One region of the Bradyrhizobium sp. I1.14.4 genome, then DNA from elsewhere that is predicted to be linked to it. Evidence: riboswitches for the same ligand, from Rfam matches in the RefSeq annotation. Region 1 holds a riboswitch; the other holds the start of a gene.
What was found. A riboswitch is a leader RNA that binds a small molecule or an ion and turns the genes downstream of it on or off. The one in region 1 is predicted to bind glycine.
Positions count from the first base shown of each region.

Region 1 (3,402 bases):
CCGGCCCAGGAGGCGCGGGCCTTCACCCGCTGTCGCTCCATCGCATCGGTGAACGCCGCCTGGTCGACGCTGATGCCGCGCGACTTCAGCGCGTCCTGCGTCAGGTCCAGCGGGAAGCCATAGGTGTCGTACAGCGTGAACGCGGTGTCGCCGTCGAACATGTCGCCCTTCTTGAGACCGGCGCTCTTCTCGTCGAGGATCGACAGGCCGCGCACCAGCGTCTTGCGGAAGCGCACCTCCTCCAGCCGCAGCGTCTCCTCGATCAGGCTCTCCGCACGCACCAGATCCGGATAGGCCTGGCCCATCTCGCGGACCAGCGCCCAGACCAGGCGATGCATCAGCGGATCGCTCGCGCCCAGAAGCTGCGCATGGCGCATCGCGCGGCGCATGATCCGCCGCAGCACATAGCCGCGGCCCTCGTTCGACGGCAGCACGCCGTCGGCGATCAGGAACGCCGACGAGCGCAGATGGTCCGCGATCACCCGGTACGACGCAACGTTCTGCTCGCTCGGTCCGTGGCCGAGGGCCGATGCCGCCGCATCGATCAGGTTACGGAACAGATCGGTCTCGAACACGCTGTCGACGCCCTGCAGGATGGCCGCCATACGCTCCAGACCCATGCCGGTGTCGATCGAGGGACGCGGCAGCGCCACGCGCTCCTCTTTCGTCACCTGCTCGTACTGCATGAACACCAGGTTCCAGAATTCGAGGAAGCGATCGCCGTCCTCCTCGGGGCTGCCCGGACGTCCGCCCCAGATATGCTCGCCGCGGTCGATGAAAATCTCGGAGCATGGGCCACATGGACCGGTGTCGCCCATCGCCCAGAAATTGTCCGAGGTCGCGATGCGGATGATGCGATCGTCCGAGAAGCCGGCGATCTTCTTCCAGTAGCCGGCCGCCTCGTCGTCGGTGTGGTAGACGGTGACCAGCAGCTTGTCTTTCTTGAGCCCGAAATCCTTGGTGATCAGATTCCAGGCGAGCTCGATCGCGCGCTCCTTGAAGTAGTCGCCGAACGAGAAGTTGCCGAGCATCTCGAAGAAGGTGAGATGGCGCGCGGTATATCCGACATTGTCGAGGTCGTTATGCTTGCCGCCGGCGCGCACGCACTTCTGCGACGTCGTCGCGCGCTGATAGCCGCGCTTCTCGACACCGGTGAAGACGTTTTTGAACTGCACCATGCCGGCATTGGTGAACATCAGGGTCGGGTCATTCCGCGGAACCAGCGGCGACGACGGCACGATCTCGTGGCCGTTCGCCTTGAAGTAGTTCAGAAATGTCGACCTGATGTCGTTGACGCTGCTCATGTTCATCCAATCGGAAAAAGGGGCCGGCCAGCCGCAAAAAGGCGTCATTTTCCGGCCGAACGCTTTTAGACAAGGCTAGCTGCGGTGTCCAGAAACTGTGCAGGCGGATCATGGGCTTGCCGCGGGAGCACAAAGCCCATTGGATAGTTGCTGCAGCCGCGTTGACAGTCTTGGTGGCGCGGTGTTTTCTACCTACCTGTACCTAGTCACGTCGGGAGAGACCGGCCTTGCGCCGGCGCCGAAGGAGCAACCGCCCCGGAAACTCTCAGGCAAACGGACCGCGTGACGTCTGACATCTGGAAAGAGGCGCTGGGGTTCTCCCCGATGCGTCCGCCGACGGGATAATACTCTCAGGCACAGCGACAGATGGGGCTTTCTGCAGGTTTCTCAAGGGGAAATAGGTCCCTGGCGGGAACTGCGAGGGCCCCGTGATGCTTGCGCACGAAACTTCACCGCTGAAACAGACCCCGCTGCACGCGCTGCATCTGGCGCGCGGGGCCAAGATGGTGCCGTTCGCCGGCTACGACATGCCGGTGCAATACACGGCCGGCGTGCTGAAGGAGCATCTGCACACCCGCAAGGAAGCCGGCCTGTTCGACGTGTCCCACATGGGACAGCTCGTGCTGAACGCCAAATCCGGCAAGGTCGCCGACGCGGCGCTCGCGCTCGAAAAACTGGTGCCGCAGGACATTGTCGGCATCGCGCCGGGACGGCAGCGCTACGCGCAATTCACCAACGCGGATGGCGGCCTGCTCGACGACCTGATGGTGGCGAATTTCGGCGATCACCTGTTCCTGGTGGTCAACGCCGCCTGCAAGGCCGAGGACGAGGCGCACCTGCGCGCGCATCTCTCCGACGCTTGCGAAATCGTGTCGCTGGCCGACCGCGCGCTGATCGCGCTGCAGGGGCCGAAAGCCGAATCGGCGCTGGCGAAACTTTGTGCCGATGTCGGTTCGATGAAATTCATGGACGCCGGTCCGCGTCGCGTCGCCGACATCGACTGCTTCGTCTCACGCTCCGGCTATACCGGCGAGGACGGCTTTGAGATCTCCGTGCCCGCTGACAAGGCGGAAGCCCTGGTCACCGCGCTGTTGGACGATCCCGACGTGCTGCCGATCGGGCTCGGCGCGCGCGACAGCCTGCGGCTCGAAGCCGGGCTCTGCCTCTATGGCCACGATATCGACACCACGACGACGCCGGTCGAAGGCGCGCTGGAATGGTCGGTGCAGAAGATCCGCCGCAGCGGCGGCGCCCGCGCCGGTGGTTTTCCCGGCGCCGACAAGATTCTCGCGCAATTCGCCGACGGCGCCGCCCGCCGCCGCGTCGGCCTGAAGCCCGATGGCCGCGCGCCGGTCCGCGAAGGCGCCGCGCTGTTCGCCGATCCGACCTCGACCGAGCAGATCGGCAAGGTGACCTCGGGCGGCTTCGGTCCGAGCCTCAATGCGCCGGTCGCAATGGGCTATCTGCCCACCTCCCTTTCCGCCGTCGGCACCACGGTTTTTGCCGAAGTGCGCGGCCAGCGGCTGCCGCTGAAAGTCGCCGCCACGCCCTTCGTACCCAACACCTACAAACGCTAGAGGACCACATGACGACGCTGTACACGTCCGACCACGAATGGCTCCGTATCGAGGGCGACGTCGCCACGATCGGGATCACCGATTACGCCCAGTCGCAGCTCGGCGACGTCGTGTTCGTCGAACTGCCCAAGGTCGGCCGCAGCCTGACGAAGGCCGAGGCCGCCGCGGTCGTCGAATCCGTCAAGGCCGCCTCCGACGTCTACGCGCCGATCAGCGGCGAGGTGATCGAAGTCAACGAGGACCTCGCTGCCGAGCCCGCGCTGGTCAATTCGGATGCCGGCGGCAAGGCCTGGTTCTTCAAGCTCAGAATCGCCGACAAGGGCGAGCTCGGTGGCCTGATGGACGAGGCCGCCTACGCCGCCCACACCGCCTGAGGATCACCCCATGAACGCGCCCTTCAAGCCGATCAACGAAGCCGCCACCGATTTCGTCCGCCGACACATCGGACCATCGCCGCGCGACATCAACGCGATGCTGGAGACGGCCGGCGCCACGAGCCTGCAGGCGCTGATGAACGAGAC
Region 1 is NZ_JBNDLA010000009.1:69,829-73,230, reverse strand. It holds gene alaS (alanine--tRNA ligase) at 1-1,304, opposite strand, end outside; glycine riboswitch at 1,507-1,594, shown strand; gene gcvT (glycine cleavage system aminomethyltransferase GcvT) at 1,736-2,881, shown strand; gene gcvH (glycine cleavage system protein GcvH) at 2,890-3,255, shown strand; gene gcvP (aminomethyl-transferring glycine dehydrogenase) at 3,266-3,402, shown strand, end outside.

Region 2 (3,402 bases), 150 kb from region 1:
GTCCCAAAGGTCAGCAGGCCCCTCCGGCACCACGTCGATATGACCTTGCAAGATCAGGCTGCGTCCGCTGCCTTTGCTGTTCATCGTCGCAACAACCTGCTGCGATCCGGCAAGATCGATGCCGTCCATTGGCGCAGCCTTCGGATGGCTCATCAGGTTGACGTCCGCAAGGCTGAACACATCGACGTCGTAGCGGCGCTTCGCGAATTGCTCGGCCAGCCAGAGTTGCTGTGGCGCTTCCTGTCCGCGCAGGCTGCGGAACTGCACCATGCGCGACAGGAACGCGATCTGATCGTCGAAGTTTCGATCGACGGCCGCGGACAGCTCTGCGGCAATCTGATCCGGCTTGGTCAACGTCTCGGTTGTCATGTCTCGCCTCTCATGGAGCCTTGTGCGTGAGCCTGAGCGTTGACCGTTTCGGAAAGGTCGCGCATCGAGTTGGTGCGCGTGCCGGTGGCGAGGTTACGTATCGGTCCGCCGAAGAGATCGCCGCCGGCACACGTGCCGTCCGGAATCCCGCGCCGGACCGCAATGTCATGCGTGCCCGCTACCCCAATGCGCATTGTCCCCTCCCGCGCTGAAGCGCTTTTCCCCATTGTGACGCTAGTCCCTGTCACGCGGCGTTTCTCAGCGAATTCCGACTTGGCCACACGCAAGTACGCTCATATTCTTCCTCTTCGACCGGATAATTAGGGGAAAGCTGCGCGGGCGGTCTCGATCGCATCGACCTGCGACGGCGCCATCGGTGGCGCATCGAGGTCGCGCCAATCGTCGATCGCCCCTGCGACCATCTGCGCCGTCGCAGCTGACAGCGTCCAGCCGAGATGACCATGGCCCGTATTGTAGAACACGCCCGGAATCCGTCCGGCGCGAACCACCGGCATCATGTTCGGCATCATCGGGCGCAGGCCCGCCCAGGGCACGACTTTCGACGTATCGATCCCGGGGAAATGCTGTCGCACCCAGTCCACCAGCGGCTGGATGCGGTCGGCGCGAATGTCGCGGTTGAAGCCGTTGAACTCGGCCGTGCCGGCGACGCGGAAGCGGTCGGCGCCAAGCCGGCTGGTGACGATCTTCGCGGCTTCGTCGAGCAGGCTGACGGTCGGCGCGGCGTCCCGGCTTTGCGGAGCATCGAGCTGCACCGTGATCGAATAACCCTTCACCGGATAGACGTTGACGCGATCGTTGAGCAGGCCGGCGAAATGGCGGCTCGCCACGCCGGCGCAAATCACGATGCCATCCGCCTGCAACTCATGTCGCGTCGCGACTCCGGCATCATGCGAAGCTGCGTCGTTCCAGCCGATGCGGAAGCCCTCATCGCCGCGCGCGATCGTATCGACATCAGCCTCATGGACGAAGCTCGCGCCGCGGCGGACGCAGGCGTCGGCGAGCCCGCGGGTGAACTTATGGATATCGCCGGTCGCGTCCGACGGCGTGAAGAACCCGCCATAGCAGGCGGTCTGCAGCGCGGGTTCGATGCTGCGGATTTCGTCCGGGGTCACCGGACGGCGGTCGAGCCCGCCTTGCTGGAGCAGCGTGTTGACACGCAGGCCGGCATCGAAACCGGCCTTGTCGTGATAGACGTGCAGGATGCCGCGGCGTTCGAGATCGAAGGCGATATTCTCGCGCTGTGCGATCGAGAACAGATGCTTGCGCGCTTCGATTGCGAGCCGCGTGGTCTCGATGGTGTTGCTGCGATAGCGGCCGATGTGGCCGACGAACTCGCCGATCCAGGAATATTTGTGCCAGCTCGGCTTCGGATTCATCAGCAGCGGCGCATCGCTCCTGAGCATCCAGCGCAGCCCCTTGAGGATGGTTGCCGCGCTGTTCCACACCTCCGCGTTGCTGGCGGAAAGCTGTCCGCCGTTGGCGAACGAGGTCTCCATCGCGGCGTAGCGATGCCGGTCGAGCACAGTCACCCGATAGCCGCGTTCGAGCAGGGCATAGGCCGTCGTCACGCCGGTGATGCCGGCGCCAATGATCGCAATGTGAGGCATGATGGTCTTCAGGCTCCCGTGGGTTAGAGTCGCCGAACCGCCGGTGAAACCGGCATCGGCGCCCCATCTGTCACGGTACCTGAGAGCTTGATCCGCATCGGGCCTGGGCCCAAAAGCGGACTATCCCCTTCGGTGGACGTCACGGCCCTTGATGTGCGGCCGTGTCCGTCTCTCTCCAGATCGTCCTGACGATACAGTCCTTTTGCCTGAGAGTTTCCGGGGCGGTTGCTCCGTCGGCGCCGAAGCCAACAACACGAATGTTGTCGCTTCGATCTCTCCCGCATCGTCGCGTTGGACGGCCGGACCGTAGGCGAAGCCTCAAAAATGGACAAGGCTAAATTTCGACCCGGCAGTGCCAACGTGTTGTGCAGTGCAAATCGATGTCAGTCCAGCGTCGCCAGCAGCGCCGCCATCAGGCGGCCGCGCTCGGCGAGGCTGTTGACTTCGATATGTTCGTTGAGCGTATGCGCATCGGCGCCGCGAACGCCGAGGCCATCGAGCGTGGGGATGCCCATCGCACCGGTGAAGTTGCCGTCCGATCCGCCGCCGGCGCTGCCGTGCGGCAGATCAAGGCCCATCGCCGCCGCGAGGCCTTTTGCCTTTTCATAGAGCGCCATGGTGCCGGCATCCGGCTCCCACACCGGGCGGGTGACGCCGCGCGTCACCTTGAATGTCACGTCGTTGGCGGTACCCGACAGTGCCAGCATCCGCTCGACGCCGCGGTCGAGATCGGCCTGGCGCTTGGCCATGCTGAGCGCTTCGCCGGTGCAGGTGGTTGCGACGCAATTGACCCATTGGCCGCCATGCACGATGCCGACCGAGAAGGTGCAGTCTTCGGTGGTCATGCCGTCGATGGCAATGATCTGCCGGGCCATTTCGCGGATCGCGGAACGGCCGGAGGACAGCGTCGCGCCGGCATGGCTCGGCTTGCCGGTTGCTTCCAGATTGAAGCGCGCGATCGCATAGCGGCCGGTGACGACGCCGTTGTTCGGCCGGCCGGGCTCCGGCACCAGCACGTATTTGTTGCGCGCGGCTTCCGCTTCGATGATGTCGCGCGTCGAGGGCGTGCCGACCTCTTCATCGGGCGTGAACAGCACGGTGATCGGCAGCGGCGTCGTAAAGGAGGCGCGCGCCAATTGCCTGATCGCCTCGATCGACAGATAGTTGCCGCCCTTCATGTCGAAGATGCCGGGCCCGAAGCACTTGTTGCCTTCGCGCCGCCACGTCAGCTTCTCGATGGTGCCGACCGGGTGCACGGTGTCCAGATGGCCTGATATCAGGATGCCGGGCTGGCCTTGTTTCGGATGGGGGAAACGGGCGCGGACGCAGCCGGCAAAGCCCTGGCGTCCGGCGATGCGTTCGATCGTCGCACCCATGACCGCCATCTCGCGTGCGGCGAGGTCGA
Region 2 is NZ_JBNDLA010000009.1:223,446-226,847, forward strand. It holds gene ABIB78_RS20505 (ArgE/DapE family deacylase) at 1-369, opposite strand, end outside; gene ABIB78_RS20510 (hypothetical protein) at 366-563, opposite strand; gene ABIB78_RS20515 (D-amino acid dehydrogenase) at 690-1,997, opposite strand; glycine riboswitch at 2,063-2,178, opposite strand; glycine riboswitch at 2,182-2,288, opposite strand; gene ABIB78_RS20520 (M20/M25/M40 family metallo-hydrolase) at 2,381-3,402, opposite strand, start outside.
Region 2: linked by a shared signal. The riboswitch ahead of ABIB78_RS20515 (D-amino acid dehydrogenase) and the one ahead of gcvT (glycine cleavage system aminomethyltransferase GcvT) in region 1 are both predicted to bind glycine.